DNA from 2 places in the Pseudomonas sp. St316 genome. Region 2 is predicted to be linked to the other one. Evidence: predicted binding sites of a transcription regulator. Region 2 holds the regulator's gene; the other holds the start of a gene.
The links. The regulator sigma-54, encoded in region 2, starts transcription at its own class of promoters, with help from an activator protein. The targets are predictions, from matches to a motif close to ANTGGCATNNANNTTGCTNT.

Region 1 (7,896 bases), 1.6 Mb from region 2:
CAGAAGGCGATCACGCGGGTGGACTTCCAGCAACAGCAGGGTGGCGCCGTTGTTCAGGATCGGTGTAACCGCATAGTCCACGGTCAGGGTCTGGCCGGTCAGCGCGGTGAGCATCGCTTCGCGCTTGGTAAACGGATGGGCTTGTTCCACCGCCTGGCGCAGGGAGTTGAGTGCCTCGGCGGATTCGGTGAACAGTTCGCTGATGAACTGCCCATGGCTGCGCTGGCCACTGACGGCCAGGAGCATCTCTGCCGCCGGGTTCATGTACTCGAGGCGCAGTTCAGCATCGAGCAGGATGGTCGCGGTGGTGAGGTTGTCGAGCAGCAAGCGGTGTAGTGCGTCGCTAATGGTCATCAGGACCTCTTTTGGAGCGTAGCAAATCGGGACCGGTCCCAAATTGCGCGCGCGATTAATGCGCTGTTACAAGGAAAATGCAAAAACCAAACCAAGGCTCCGAAAAGAAGCGTTTAGAGCCTCAAAAAGGTGTTTTTCGCCCAGTTGCGTGGCGTTCTGCCAGCTTTTTCGGGTACTTTCGAACCAAAATGGGTTTGGAAACTGAGTAGCGTGCAAATATTTGCACCAATATAGTGCGCGAGCTTGGGCGGCATCAGAAGAACGGCAGGATGCTGCTTTTTTCTTCTTCAGGCTTTTCGGCGAGTGGGCACTCGGGGCGTTGACCGTAATCGGCCGTGGCGCAGGGTTTGATGCGGCGCTTTTGCGCCAGTGACATGCGTTGCATATGGAAGGGCTGGTTGGCGGTGCGTTCGACGATGCGGTCCTGCTCATCGAGGATTTCTACCGCCAGTTGATGGGTGCCTCGATCGATGTTGCTCAAGGCAAACACCGGGCTTGGCCCCGGCGCACCCGTCGGCTGGCCGTCGAGTAGCAGGCGGTAGCGGTGGCCTTTTTTCAGGCCGGGTTCGCTGGTGACGCTGACGATCAGTTCGCCTGCGGTGCTGCGTATCGTCGCGTCCGGCTCGGGTATCAACAGTCGGAGCATTTCGTAATGAAACAAGGGCTCGGGCCGAGCTTCGGCGGTGGGCGCCGAGTGTGTACCCGGGGGCGGCGTCGGCATCCGGTTGCCGGGTGGCAGTTGGACTTTCTTCGCATTGCCGGGGCGCGGCTGATCGGTGAAGACGCGATTACCCTGGGCATCGATGTAGGTGTAGACCTGCGCCACCCCTGGCAGTGCCGCCAGCGCCAGGCTAAGCGCGAGCAGCCAGCGGATCATGGCTGGTGCACCCGCTGCACGGTGAAGGTGACGGTTTCGCTTTGCTGCACGAGGTTTTCGCCGTCGATGACTTGAACCGCCAGGCTGTGTTCGCCCCGATCGATATTCATCAACTGCAGGCGCGGCACGTTGCTCGGCTGGCCGTAGGGCTGTCCGTCCAACAGTAACCGGAACAGGTGCGGGCTGCGCAGGCGCGGTTGAGCGTGCACGCCAACGGTGAAGGTGCCGTTGTTGGCGCGCAGGGCCTCTTCGTTGGGGATGTCCGTCAGTTCCAATATCTCGTAGGCATTGCGCGGCTCGTCGTTGTTGGCGGGGGCTGGCGGTGTGGCCGGGCTGGCCGGGGATTGGCGTTCGATGCTGTTGAGCGGCGGCAACTCCACCGTCTGGGCCGGTACGCCCTGGGGCGGCTGGTTGCTGTAGGCGGTGTTGCCCTCGGCGTCGGTGTACTTGTAGATCTGCGCAGCGGCAGGCAGCGCCAACAGCAGCAACAGGATGATTGAAAAACCGCGACCCATGGAAAATCGACCGAAAATGAAAAGTGATGGGTTGCAGCATAGGTCAGGGATGGGGATTGACCCAAGTTGTTGCGCTCAGCCCCTGTGGGAGCGAGCTTGCTCGCGATAGCGGCGTGTCAGTCACTGAGATATTGGCTGTGCCGGCCTTATCGCGAGCAAGCTCGCTCCCACAGGGGAAGGGGTGTTGTTTTAAGCTTTTGTGGGGATACACAGCTCTCCGGTCGCCCGGATCAGGGCGAGGCGGTGCACGGGGTGCTGCTTGTCATTGTGGGTAGCTCGGGCCAGCCATTGCGGGCACTGCGGGTCGGTGCGGTAGGGGGCGAAGTCGGCCAGTTGTTGCAGCAGGCGTTTTTGCAGTCGATCGAGTTGCGGGCGGATCTGTCCCACCAGGTCCGGGCGCGGAAGGTCCGGGGCCTTGCCTGCCATGGCCCAGTCGGAGAGGTTGATGTACTGCACCATTTTGTTGGCTTCTATCTGGGCGGCGAAAAACGCTTCCACGGTTTCGCCACTCAGCTTGTAGGCCGGCGCCTGGGCGACGGCGGCGGCAATCACTTCTCGCTCGCGCTGACGGTCTTCTACCGGTTTATGGCTGTCCCATTTGCTCAACGCCACTTGATCGCCAAGGGCCAGGCGTTCGCCAATGGCGTTAAGCAACGGGGTAAGGGCTTCAGGGGCGGGGGCCGAGGCGGCTTCGGCGGTGCAGGCCAGCAGCGCGGCAGACAGGGCAAGGCAGAGCTTGAAGCGCAAAGTCATGGGCAGTCTCGTTTTCTATGGGGGAGCGACGAGGCATCATGCACGTAACCGGCGCCCATAAAAAAGGCCTCCCGAAGGAGGCCTCTCTTTATTCACGCCGTGCGTGGCGGCGTTTACTGGATTAGCAGCTGTAGTACAGCTCGTATTCCAGTGGGTGTACGAAGGTGCGAACCTTGATTTCTTCTTCGCTTTTCAGTGCGATGTAAGCGTCGATGAAGTCATCGCTGAATACGCCGCCCTTGGTCAGGAACGCGCGGCCCTTGTCCAGCTCTTCCAGGGCTTCTTTCAGGCTGCCACACACCTGTGGGATTTCCTTGGCCTCTTCAGGCGGCAGGTCATACAGGTTTTTGTCAGCGGCATCGCCAGGGTGGATCTTGTTCTGGATACCGTCCAGACCGGCCATCATCAGTGCAGCGAAGGCCAGGTACGGGTTGGCAGCTGGATCCGGGAAGCGTGCTTCGATACGACGAGCTTTAGGGCTGTTGACGTAAGGAATACGGATCGAGGCGGAACGGTTGCGAGCCGAGTAGGCCAGCATCACCGGGGCTTCGAAGCCTGGGACCAGACGCTTGTAGGAGTTGGTCGACGGGTTGGTGAAGCCGTTCAGGGCCTTACCGTGCTTGATGATGCCGCCGATGAAGTACAGGGCGGTGTCCGACAGACCGGCATAGCCTTCGCCAGCGAAGGTGTTCTTGCCGTCTTTGGAGATCGACACGTGAACGTGCATGCCCGAACCGTTGTCACCGTAGAGTGGCTTCGGCATGAAGGTCGCGGTGCGGCCATAGGCATCGGCCACGTTGTGCACGACGTACTTCAGGGTCTGAACTTCGTCAGCCTTCTTGACCAGCGTGTTGAATTTCACGCCGATTTCGTTCTGGCCGGCAGTTGCCACTTCGTGGTGGTGAACTTCAACGGTCTGGCCCATTTCTTCCAGTGCGTTGCACATGGAGGTACGGATTTCGTGGTCGAAGTCGAACGGTGGAACCGGGAAGTAGCCGCCCTTGACACCTGGACGGTGGCCTTTGTTGCCGCCTTCCACGTCCTGGTCGGACATCCACGAACCTTGTTCGGAGAAAATCTTGAACATGGAACCGGAGATGTCGGACTTGAATTTGACCGAGTCGAAGATGAAGAACTCAGGCTCAGGACCGAAGAAAGCGGTGTCACCGATACCGGTGGACTTCAGGTATTCCTCGGCGCGGTGGGCGATGGCGCGTGGGTCGCGGTCATAGCCTTGCATGGTCGAAGGTTCGATGATGTCGCAGACCAGGATCAGGGTCGGCTCTTCGGTGAACGGGTCCAGGACGGCGGTTTCGTCGTCCGGCATCAGGATCATGTCGGAGGCTTCGATGCCTTTCCAGCCGGAGATGGAGGAACCGTCGAACATTTTCCCGATTTCAAAGAATTCGTCGTCCAGCGCATCACGAGCCGGCATGGTCACGTGATGTTGAGTACCTTTGGTGTCAGTGAAGCGCAGATCAATCCACTTGACGTCATGATCTTTGATGAGTTGAACCGACTTCGACATATGTCCTCCGGGTGGCTTCGGGCGGGTAGTGGAGTGCCCTTAGATATGGGTGATGCCGGCGCGAATACTCTGCCATGGCAACCTGCCTCACAAGGGAGCAAATTGCATGCCAGTGCCCCAGCATGGGTGTTTTGCACCAAATCCACGCTCTTGGAGGGTAGGTATAGCGGATTGTCGAACAATTGCGCACCGCAATGTGGCGCGCAATTGTGGTTATGACCTGTTTTGGTGCATTGAAAACGAACTGCACATTAACTGGTTAAACCTTGAGCAATTTCCGCTATAATCCGCGCCCCCCTTTTTCGGCTGGCCGTTCGCGCGCTGTTTTCATGAAACTAATCGTAAAAGTCTTCCCCGAGATCACCATCAAGAGCCGCCCGGTACGGATGCGTTTCATCCGCCAGTTGGCCAAGAACATCCGCGCCGTGCTCCGAGACCTGGACCCGGCCGTGGTGGTGAATGGCGTGTGGGACAACCTCGAGCTGGAAACCCGTGTCAGCGAACCCAAGCTCCTGAAGGAAATGACCGAGCGCCTGAGCTGCATGCCGGGCATCGCGCATTTCCTGCAAGTCGATGAATACCCGCTGGGGGATTTCGACGACATCCTTGCCAAGTGCATGCTTCATTATGGTGATGCCCTGGCCGGCAAGATCTTTTCGGTGCGCTGCAAGCGTGCCGGCAAGCACCCTTTCAGTTCGATGGATGTGGAGAAGTACGTCGGCAGCCAGTTGCGCCGACAGTGCGGCGCGGCCGGTATTTCGCTGAAAGACCCGCAGATCGAAGTGCGCATCGAAATTCGCGACCAGCGGCTGTTCGTGATCCACAGCCAGCACAACAGCATCGGCGGTTATCCGCTGGGTTCGCTGGAGCAGACCCTGGTGCTGATGTCCGGCGGCTTTGACTCCACGGTGGCCGCCTACCAGATCATGCGGCGCGGGTTGATGAGCCATTTCTGCTTCTTCAACCTCGGCGGGCGCGCCCATGAACTGGGTGTGATGGAAGTGGCGCACTTCATCTGGAAGAAGTACGGCAGCTCCCAACGCGTGTTATTTGTGAGCGTGCCGTTCGAAGAAGTCCTGGGCGAGATTCTCGGCAAAGTCGATAACAGTCATATGGGCGTCATTTTGAAGCGTATGATGTTGCGCGCCGCTTCTCGAATTGCCGACCGCCTGCAAATCGATGCGCTGGTGACCGGCGAGGCGATCTCCCAGGTGTCGAGCCAGACGCTGCCGAACCTGTCGGTGATCGACTGCGTGACCGAGAAGCTGGTCTTGCGGCCGCTGATTGCCAGCCACAAGCAGGACATCATCGACCAGGCCAATGAAATCGGCACCGCCGAGTTTGCCCGGCACATGCCGGAGTACTGCGGCGTCATCTCGGTCAATCCGAAGACGGCGGCCAAGCGCGGGCGGGTGGAACACGAAGAGAAAGAATTCGACATGGCGGTGCTCGAGCGTGCGCTCGAAAACGCCAGGCTGGTGCCAATCGATCGAGTCATCGATGAGTTGGGCCAGGACATTCAGATTGAAGAAGTCGGCGAAGCGCTGGCTGGTCAGATCATCATCGACATCCGTCACCCGGACGACGCTGAAGACGACCCGCTGAGCATCGCCGGCATCGAGGTAAAAACGATGCCGTTCTATGCCGTGAACGCGCGTTTCAAGGAACTGGACCCTACTCGCCAGTACCTGCTGTATTGCGACAAAGGCGTGATGAGTCGCCTGCATGCCCACCATTTGCTCAGTGAGGGGCATGCCAATGTGCGCGTTTATCGACCGAGCTAAGTGCCCGGGGCTGTTTGCCTGTGGCCTGCGTCACCGGCCCCCCGACGCCGCCGACAGGCTGTAACGGCTTTGTCGGACTCAACGTAAATCGCTGCCACGACCTGTCAGCACACCGAATCCTCTGATCGAGATACACAAGTGATCGAAAATCTACGCAACATCGCCATCATTGCTCACGTTGACCATGGTAAGACCACCCTGGTAGACAAACTCTTGCGTCAATCCGGCACCCTGGAGCGCAACGAGCTCAACGACGAGCGCGTGATGGACTCCAACGACCAGGAAAAAGAGCGCGGTATTACCATCCTGGCGAAAAACACCGCCATCAACTGGAATGGCTACCACATCAACATCGTGGACACCCCGGGCCACGCCGACTTCGGTGGTGAAGTAGAGCGCGTGATGTCGATGGTCGACTCCGTGCTGCTGCTGGTTGACGCTCAAGACGGCCCTATGCCGCAAACCCGTTTCGTGACCAAGAAGGCTTTCGAAGCCGGCCTGCGTCCGATCGTGGTCATCAACAAGGTTGACCGTCCAGGCGCGCGTCCGGACTGGGTTCTGGACCAGATCTTCGACCTGTTCGACAACCTCGGTGCCACCGAAGAACAGCTGGACTTCAAAGTCGTCTACGCCTCGGCCCTGAACGGTATTGCCGGTCTGGACCACACCGCCATGGCTGAAGACATGACCCCGCTGTACCAGTCGATCGTCGACGACGTACCGGCGCCGAAAGTCGACCGTGACGGTCCGTTCCAGATGCAAATCTCCGCGCTGGACTACAACAGCTTCCTGGGTGTGATCGGCGTTGGCCGTATCGCCCGTGGTCGCATCAAGCCGAACACCCCGGTGGTCGCTATCGATGCCGACGGCAAGAAGCGTAACGGTCGTATCCTCAAACTGATGGGTCACCACGGCCTGCACCGTATCGACGTTGAAGAAGCAGCGGCCGGCGACATCGTCTGCATCAGCGGCTTCGACCAGCTGTTTATCTCCGACACTCTGTGCGACCCACTGAACGTCGAAGCGATGAAGCCGCTGACCGTTGACGAACCAACCGTTTCGATGACCTTCCAGGTTAACGACTCGCCGTTCTGCGGCCGTGAAGGCAAGTTCGTCACCAGCCGTAACATCAAGGAACGCCTGGACAAAGAGCTGCTGTACAACGTTGCACTGCGCGTTGAAGAAGGCGACTCGGCTGACAAGTTCAAGGTCTCCGGCCGTGGTGAGCTGCACCTCTCGGTTCTGATCGAAACCATGCGTCGCGAAGGCTTCGAAATGGGCGTGGGTCGTCCTGAAGTGATCATCCGTATGGTTGACGGCGTCAAGCACGAACCGTACGAAAACGTGACCATCGACCTGCCGGAAGAATCCCAGGGCGCGATCATGGAGCAAATGGGCCTGCGCAAGGGCGACCTGACCAACATGGTTCCGGATGGCAAGGGCCGTGTGCGCCTTGAGTACAACATCCCGGCCCGTGGCCTGATCGGTTTCCGTAACGAGTTCCTGACCCTGACCTCCGGTGGCGGCATCCTGACTTCGATCTTCGATCGTTACGACGTGATGAAGTCCGGTGACATGTCCGGCCGTCAGAACGGTGTTCTGGTATCGGTTGCGACCGGCAAGGCGCTGACCTACTCGCTGGAAACCCTGCAAGCCCGTGGCAAGCTGTTCGTTGAACACGGCCAGGATATCTACGAAGGTCAAATCGTCGGCCTGAACAGCCGCGACAACGACCTGGGTGTGAACCCAACCAAAGGCAAGAAGCTCGACAACATGCGTGCTTCGGGCAAGGACGAAACCATCGCCCTGGTTCCGCCGGTCAAGTTCACCCTGGAACAAGCGCTGGAGTTCGTGCAAGAAGACGAACTGTGCGAAGTGACGCCTAAGTCGATTCGCCTGCGTAAGAAAATCCTTGGCGAAAGCGAGCGTACCCGCGCTGCCAAGAAAAGCGGTAACTGAGTTTCGACTTAGTTAATGGCTGAAAAAAAACGCCCCTGATTGTGAGATCAGGGGCGTTTTTTTATGCCTTGAAATTATTGGGTGTCTGATAAGGCCCCTTCGCGAGCAAGCTCGCTCCCACAGTGG
Region 2 (7,896 bases):
AGCGAGCACGGTGAGTACCCACGCACCCAGCGCCTGCTGCACTGCAATGCCGCTAAGCCCCGGCAGCGCAATGCCCCTCTTCATCATGGAGTTCATTGAACATGGCTTTTACCTTGCCTGCATTGCCCTACGCCTACGACGCCCTGGAACCGTACATCGATGCGCAAACCATGGAGATCCACTACACCAAGCATCACCAGACCTACATTAATAACCTCAACGCAGCGGTGGACGGCACCGAATATGCCGGGTGGCCCGTCGAAAAACTGCTGTCCAGCGTTGAACAGTTGCCGCCGAGCCTGCAGGCCGCGGTGATCAACCAGGGCGGTGGTCATGCCAACCATTCGCTGTTCTGGGAAGTGATGACGCCCCGGGGCGGCGGCCAGCCCGATGGCGCCCTGGCGGCGGCGATCGAAGCGCAGCTGGGCGGTATCGAGGGTTTCAAGGAAGCCTTCACCAAAGCGGCGCTGACTCGTTTCGGCAGCGGCTGGGCCTGGTTGAGCGTGACCGCGCAAAAGACCCTCGTGGTGGAAAGCAGCGGCAACCAGGACAGCCCGCTGATGAAGGGCAACACACCGATTCTTGGCCTGGACGTCTGGGAGCACGCCTATTACCTGCGTTACCAGAACCGCCGTCCGGAATACATCAGCGCCTTCTACAACGTGATCAATTGGCCTGAGGTCGCCCGGCGCTACCAGGCTACGCTGGCTGCGAGTTCTTCATGAAAGCAACCCAAGGCTGACTATGGATACTCAAACACTGGCGATTGGAAGCGGACGGATGTTCCGCTATGCCTTGGGGTCGTTGTTGCTGTTGGCCGGGATGACGTTGTTGGCGGCCCAGGGCCTGGCATGGCTGGACCTGGAACCCAGGTTGTTGCGTGCGCTCGAGGGCGGCGGGCTCTGTGCCTTGGGCACCGCGCTGGGGGCCGTGCCGGTGCTGGTTATCCGGCGCATGCCCCAGGCCGTCAGCGATTCGCTGCTGGGCTTCGGTGCCGGGGTGATGCTCGCGGCCACGGCGTTTTCGCTGATCGTGCCGGGCGTTGCCGCAGCCGAGCAATTGGGACTGACGCCTTGGGCGGCCAGCGGCCTTATCAGTTTCGGTATTCTATTGGGCGCGTTCGGGCTGTATCTGGTGGACCGCAGGGTCTCGGCCAGCCCCGAAAGTCTGGTCGCGACGCCTGGCCGTCCGATCATTGCGCCGCGGATCTGGTTGTTCGTGTTTGCCATCATTGCTCACAACATTCCCGAAGGCATGGCGGTGGGTGTGTCGGCGGGCGGCGGCATGCCGGATGCCGACAGCCTGGCGATGGGCATCGCTTTGCAGGATGTACCCGAAGGGCTGGTGATCGCGCTGGTGCTGGCTACGGCGGGGATGTCGCGGGTCAAGGCGTTCCTGATTGGCGCGGCGTCAGGGCTGGTCGAGCCCGTGTTTGCGCTGCTGTGCGCCTGGTTGGTGAGCCTGGCCGAGATGCTCTTGCCCCTGGGGCTCGCGTTGGCGGCCGGGGCGATGTTGCTGGTGGTGACTCACGAGGTCATTCCCGAATCCCGCCGCAAGGGTCACGAGAAACTGGCGAGCCTGGGGCTGTTGGTGGGGTTTTGTCTGATGATGGTGTTGGATACGGCGCTGGCGTGACAGCGAAGGAGCGCGAATCCATACCCTGTGGTGAGATTTATCCGTGGGAGCGAGGCTTGCCCGCGATGCAGGCGCCGCGATTGAGCAGGTTAGCCGAGTTATCGTTCAGCGCGAGCAAGCTTTGCTCCCACAAAAATCTTCTGGCCACAACAAGTTCGACTCGAGTCCTGAATCCGTTATTCGCCTTCGTCGAAGTATCGGTTGATCAGGTCCACCAGGGCATCCATCGCTTCCTGCGCTTGCTCCCCTTCAGTGCTCAGGTGAATCTTGGTGCCCTTGCCGGCGGCGAGCATCATCATCGCCATGATGCTTTTACCGTCGACCGCGGTCTCGGGTGTGCGGCCAACCCTGATGGTGGTGTCCTTGAACTGGCCCGCGACTCCGACGAACTTGGCCGACGCTCGGGCATGCAAACCCAGCTTGTTGATGATTTCAATTTCCTGAGCAGGCATCGCGATGTGAATCCTTTAGCTGAGGTCGCGGTGGCGAACCTGGACGTTCTTCAGGGATTGTTGCAGGAGCTGACCCAGGCGTTCGGTCAGGTAGACGGAGCGGTGATGGCCGCCGGTACAGCCGATGGCGATCGTGACATAGGCACGGTTGCTCGCCGCAAAGCGGGGCAGCCATTTGAGCAGGTAGCTGGAGATGTCCTGGTACATTTCCTCGACATCCGGCTGGGCGGCCAGGTAGTCGATCACCGGTTGGTCGAGCCCGGACTGCGCGCGCAATTCCGGTTTCCAATAAGGGTTGGGCAGGCAACGCACATCGAACACCAGGTCGGCGTCTACGGGCATGCCACGCTTGAAACCGAACGACTCCACCAGGAACGCCGTGCCCGGCTCGGGTTGGTTGAGCAGGCGCAGCTTGATCGTGTCACGCAACTGATACAGGTTCAGGTGCGTGGTGTTGACCTTCAGGTCTGCCAGATCGGCGATCGGCCCCAGTAGCTGGCTTTCATCCTCGATGGCTTCGGCCAGGGAGCGGTTGGCATTGCTCAGCGGGTGGCGCCGGCGGGTTTCGGAAAAGCGCTTGAGCAGTGTCTCTTCATCGGCATCCAGGTACAGCACGTCGCACTGGATATGCCGGCTGCGCACTTCCTCGAGCAGTTCAGGAAAACGCGACAGGTGGCTTGGCAGGTTACGCGCATCGATGGACACCGCCACCAGCGGCTGCGCCAACTCGGTGTGGATCAGGGCGCGCTCGGCCAGTTCCGGCAGCAGGCCGGCGGGCAGGTTGTCGATGCAATAGTAGCCGCTGTCCTCAAGCACGTTGAGGGCCGTGCTTTTACCGGAGCCGGAGCGGCCACTGACAATGATCATGCGCATTTTTTAATGACCGTTCTGCTCGTCCAGGACAACCTGGTACAAAGCTTCGTTACTCGGTGCGCTGCGCAGTTTTTCGCGCACTTCCTTGCGGTCCAGCATGCTGGCAATCTGGCGCAGCAGCTCAAGGTGCGCATCGGTCGCTGCCTCCGGTACCAGCAATACAAAAAGCAGGTCGACCGGGGCGCCGTCGATGGCGTCGAAATCTATAGCGGTTTCAAGGTGCAACAGCGCGCTGATCGGCGCGGCACAACCCTTGAGACGGCAGTGGGGAATGGCGATGCCGTTGCCAAAACCGGTGGAACCGAGTTTTTCACGGGCAACGAGGGCCTCGAAGACGTCCTGCATTTCCAGATCCGGCACCTCGCGGTGGATCAGGTTGGCAATGTGTTCGAGGGCTTTCTTTTTACTGCCGCCCGGCGCGTTCACTTGGGAACGGCCGGGGGTCAGGATGGTTTCTAGTCGGATCATGGATTGGGGGGGTTAACGACCGGTTGCGCCCTGGAGGAGGCTCTGGGTCTTTTCCTTATGCTTTTTGAGTTGGCGATCCAGCTTGTCGGTCAGCAGGTCAATCGCGGCATACATGTCTGTGTGCTCTGCGTTGGCGACCACTTGTCCGCCGGGAATATGCAGCGTGGCTTCGATTTTCTGCAGCAGCTTCTCGACGGTCATCGTGACTTGCACGTTGGTGATCTTGTCGAAATGCCTCTCCAATCGGTCGAGCTTTTCGCCGACGTAGATGCGCAGGGGTTCGGTCACTTCCAGTTGGTGTCCACTGATCTTGACTTGCATACAGCTTCTCCTTCGTTGCCAGTGCATAAAGCGGCAGGCAGAAATGCCTGCCACTGGAACGCTGTGGCGTGGCCTGTTACATCAACCGCTTGCGTTCGCTCGAAGGCGCGATCCCGAGGGATTCGCGGTATTTGGCGACGGTACGGCGGGCCACCTGAATGCCTTGTGCCTCCAGTAAACCAGCGATCTTGCTGTCACTCAACGGCTTTTTCTGATTTTCCGCAGCCACCAGTTTTTTGATGATCGCGCGGATGGCCGTGGACGAGCATTCGCCGCCTTCGGAGGTGCTGACGTGGCTGGAGAAAAAGTATTTCAATTCATAGATGCCCCGAGGGGTATGCATGAATTTCTGGGTGGTTACCCGGGAAATCGTCGACTCGTGCATGCCCACCGCCTCGGCAATGTCATGCAGGACCAACGGTTTCATCGCTTCATCGCCGTACTCCAGGAAGCCGCGCTGATGCTCGACGATCTGGGTGGCCACTTTCATCAGGGTTTCGTTGCGGCTTTGCAGGCTCTTGATGAACCAGCGCGCTTCCTGCAACTGGTTGCGCATGAAGGTGTTGTCGGCGCTGGTGTCGGCGCGCTTCACAAAGCCGGCGTACTGGGCGTTGACCCGCAGCTTGGGCATCGACTCCTGGTTGAGCTCCACCAGCCAGCGATCATTGTGCTTGCGCACGATCACGTCGGGGACCACATATTCGGGCTCGGTGGATTCGATCTGCGAGCCGGGGCGCGGATTGAGGCTCTGCACCAGTTCGATGACCTGGCGCAGCTCATCTTCCTTGAGCTTCATGCGACGCATCAGTTGGCTGTAGTCGCGGCCACCCAACAGGTCGATGTAATCGGTGACCAGGCGCTTGGCTTCGGCCAACCAGGGTGTCTTGGCGGACAACTGGCGCAGTTGCAGCAACAGGCATTCGCCCAGGTTGCGGGCGCCGATGCCGGCTGGTTCGAACTGCTGGATGCGATGAAGGACGGCTTCGATCTCGTCCAGCTCGATGTCGAGCTCGGGGTCGAAGGCCTCGAGGATTTCCTCGAGGGTCTCGTCCAGGTAGCCCTGGTTGTTGATGCAATCGATCAGGGTCACGGCGATCAGGCGATCGGTATCGGACATCGGCGCCAGGTTCAACTGCCACAGCAGATGGCTTTGCAGGCTTTCGCCAGCAGAGGTGCGGGTGGTGAAGTCCCACTCGTCGTCATCGCTGCTCGGCAGGCTGCTGGCGCTGGTCTGGTAGACGTCGTCCCAGGCCGTGTCCACCGGCAGTTCGTTGGGGATGCGTTCGTTCCATTCGCCATCCTCGAGGTTGTCCACCGTCGGGGCGGTTTCCTGGTAGGCCGGTTCAGGGATTTCGGTGTTGGTCTTCTGCTCGACGTTGTCGGCCAGCGGGTCGGTGTTGTCGAAGTCGTCGCCTTCTTCCTGGCGTTCGAGCATCGGATTGGACTCCAGGGCCTCCTGGATTTCCTGTTGCAGGTCCAGGGTCGACAATTGGAGCAGGCGGATGGCCTGTTGCAGCTGCGGTGTCATCGTCAGCTGCTGGCCCATTCTCAAGACTAGCGATGGTTTCATGGCAGGGGCTTAACACCTTATTCGCCGGCGCACATGCGCCATCCACTACAGGGCGCCGAGGCGCCAAACTTAAGCAAATTATATGCCTGAAACTGAAGTGTTTGCCTAGAGCGTCGCCATAATAAAATTAAACGACGCTCGGGCAATTCGCCAGACACTTGTGCTTACAGGCGGAACTCATGGCCCAGATACACTTCCTTGACCAGGTCATTGGCCAGGATGGCTGCCGAATCGCCTTCGGCGATCAGTTGGCCGTCGTTGACAATGTAGGCGGTTTCGCAGATATCCAGCGTCTCGCGCACGTTGTGGTCGGTGATCAGCACGCCGATCCCCTTGGCCTTGAGGTGATGGATGATCTGCTTGATGTCGCCCACCGAGATGGGGTCCACGCCGGCGAACGGTTCGTCGAGCAGGATGAACTTCGGTGCGGTGGCCAGGGCGCGGGCGATTTCCACGCGACGGCGCTCGCCACCGGACAGGCTCATGCCCAGGTTGTCGCGAATATGACTGATGTGGAATTCCTGTAGCAGGCTTTCCAGCTCCTGGCGACGACCGGCCTTGTCGAGTTCCTTGCGGGTCTCGAGGATTGCCATGATGTTGTCGGCAACCGACAGTTTGCGGAAAATCGACGCTTCTTGCGGCAAATAGCCGATACCTGCCTTCGCCCGACCGTGCATTGGCTGGTGGCTGACATCCAGGTCGTCGATCAGCACGCGACCCTGATCGGCCTGGACCAGGCCGACGATCATGTAGAAGCAGGTGGTCTTGCCCGCGCCGTTGGGGCCGAGCAGGCCGACGATCTGGCCGCTGTCGATGGACAGGCTGACATCGCGCACGACTTGACGGCTCTTGTAGCTCTTGGCCAGATGCTGAGCTTTCAGAGTTGCCATTACTGGGCCTTCTGCTCGTCGGTTTTCTTTTTCGGTTGGATCACCATGTCGATCCGCGGACGCGACTCGGTCACCTTGCTGCCGGTGGCGCGACCGGCGCTGGCGAGTTTCTTGTTGGTGTCGTAGACGATTTTCTCGCCTTGGGTCACGTTGTTGTCCTTGTCGACGACCTTGGCGCGGTCGATCAGGACCACGCGATCCTGGGAGGCGTGGTACTGGATGGTGATCCCGTAGCCCTGCACAGGCTTGGTATCGCCTGCGGTTTGCAGCTGCTCGAAATAGGCCAGGTTGCCCACCGAGGTGACTACGTCGATGTCGCCGGACGGGGTGCGGGTGATGGTCACGGTATTGCCGGTGACCTTCATCGAGCCCTGGGTGATGATCACGTCGCCTTTATAGGTGGCGACGCCATTCTTGTCGTCGAGCTGGGCATCGTCAGCCTGGATGCGGATAGGCTGGTTGCGGTCGTCGGGAAGAGCCCAGGCGCTCGCGCTTCCCAGTGCTGCGCCCAGACTGAGCAAAATAGGGAGGGTTTTAGCGAGCTTCATACTGTCCTCTTACGTTCGATAGCAGGTGTATCCTGCTTTCCTTCAAATACGCTTTCATTCCCGTGCCGGTCGATACACCCCCAGCGCCGTCGATTCTAACGGGTTGCTCGGTCTGCGCATATTGTTGCTGTGGGAACACGGTCATGCGCGTGCTGGTGATGATGGTCGTACGGTTTTTCTCGTCGGTTCGGGCAACGCGCACCGAGTCGATCAGTTCCACTTCGGTGCCGCCGGAATTGACCTCGGCGTGCTCGCTCTGCACATGCCACGGAAATTCGGTGCCGCGGAACATGTTCAGGTCGGGCTTGGTGACCAGCGTAATGTCAGTGGCCTTTACGTGGTCGACCTTGTCGGACGTCATCTCGTATTGCACTTTACCGTCGGGCAGGTACTGCAGGGTATGCGTGTTGGTCGCGTACCAGTCGATCTTTTCCTCGACCTGGGCCGCAGGCTGGTCGAGAAACCGTTCAGGGCTGATGTTCCAGTAGCCCACCGCAGCAAAAATCGCCGCGATACAACCGAACACCACAATGGTGCGAATCTTCTTGCTCAGCATAAATGGCTCACAGGTACGCGGCGTTGGCCGCTTCGAGGCGGCCCTGGGCGCGCAGGATCAGTTCACAGAATTCGCGGGCCGCACCTTCACCGCCTCGCGCTGTGGTGACGCCGTGGGCGTGCTCGCGGACGAAGCTGGCCGCGTTGGCGACCGCCATGCCCAGGCCGACCCGGCGAATCACGGGCAGGTCTGGCAGGTCGTCACCCAGGTAGGCCACCTGTTCATAGCTTAGGTTGAGTTGACCCAGAAGCTCGTCCAGCACCACCAGTTTGTCTTCGCGCCCCTGGTAAAGGTGTGGGATGCCGAGGTTCTTGGCGCGTCGCTCGACCACTGGGGTCTTGCGGCCGCTGATGATAGCGGTCTGCACGCCGGCAGCCATCAACATCTTGATGCCTTGGCCGTCGAGGGTGTTGAACGTCTTGAACTCGCTGCCGTCTTCAAGGAAGTACAGGCGACCGTCGGTCAGTACGCCGTCGACATCGAACACCGCCAGCTTGATGGCTTGGCCGCGTTGCAACAGGTCTGTGTTCATTTACATGACTCCCGCACGCAGCAAATCGTGCATGTTCAGGGCGCCCACCGG

Region 1: glnA (type I glutamate--ammonia ligase) is a predicted target of sigma-54. The motif match lies at 4,122-4,141, and genes of this name have one in related genera.

What each region holds. Positions count from the first base shown of each region.
Region 1 is NZ_AP021901.1:494,629-502,524, forward strand. Features, by position in the region: gene glnL (nitrogen regulation protein NR(II)) at 1-354, opposite strand, end outside; gene KI237_RS02170 (DUF4124 domain-containing protein) at 608-1,231, opposite strand; gene KI237_RS02175 (DUF4124 domain-containing protein) at 1,228-1,746, opposite strand; gene KI237_RS02180 (chorismate mutase) at 1,936-2,499, opposite strand; gene glnA (type I glutamate--ammonia ligase) at 2,621-4,027, opposite strand; gene thiI (tRNA uracil 4-sulfurtransferase ThiI) at 4,357-5,811, shown strand; gene typA (translational GTPase TypA) at 5,950-7,770, shown strand.
Region 2 is NZ_AP021901.1:5,631,467-5,639,362, reverse strand. Features, by position in the region: gene KI237_RS25285 (DUF2753 family protein) at 1-99, shown strand, start outside; gene KI237_RS25280 (superoxide dismutase) at 102-725, shown strand; gene KI237_RS25275 (ZIP family metal transporter) at 745-1,635, shown strand; gene KI237_RS25270 (HPr family phosphocarrier protein) at 1,812-2,087, opposite strand; gene rapZ (RNase adapter RapZ) at 2,103-2,960, opposite strand; gene ptsN (PTS IIA-like nitrogen regulatory protein PtsN) at 2,964-3,428, opposite strand; gene hpf (ribosome hibernation-promoting factor, HPF/YfiA family) at 3,441-3,749, opposite strand; gene KI237_RS25250 (RNA polymerase factor sigma-54) at 3,826-5,319, opposite strand; gene lptB (LPS export ABC transporter ATP-binding protein) at 5,484-6,209, opposite strand; gene lptA (lipopolysaccharide transport periplasmic protein LptA) at 6,209-6,757, opposite strand; gene lptC (LPS export ABC transporter periplasmic protein LptC) at 6,744-7,313, opposite strand; gene KI237_RS25230 (KdsC family phosphatase) at 7,321-7,845, opposite strand; gene KI237_RS25225 (KpsF/GutQ family sugar-phosphate isomerase) at 7,846-7,896, opposite strand, start outside.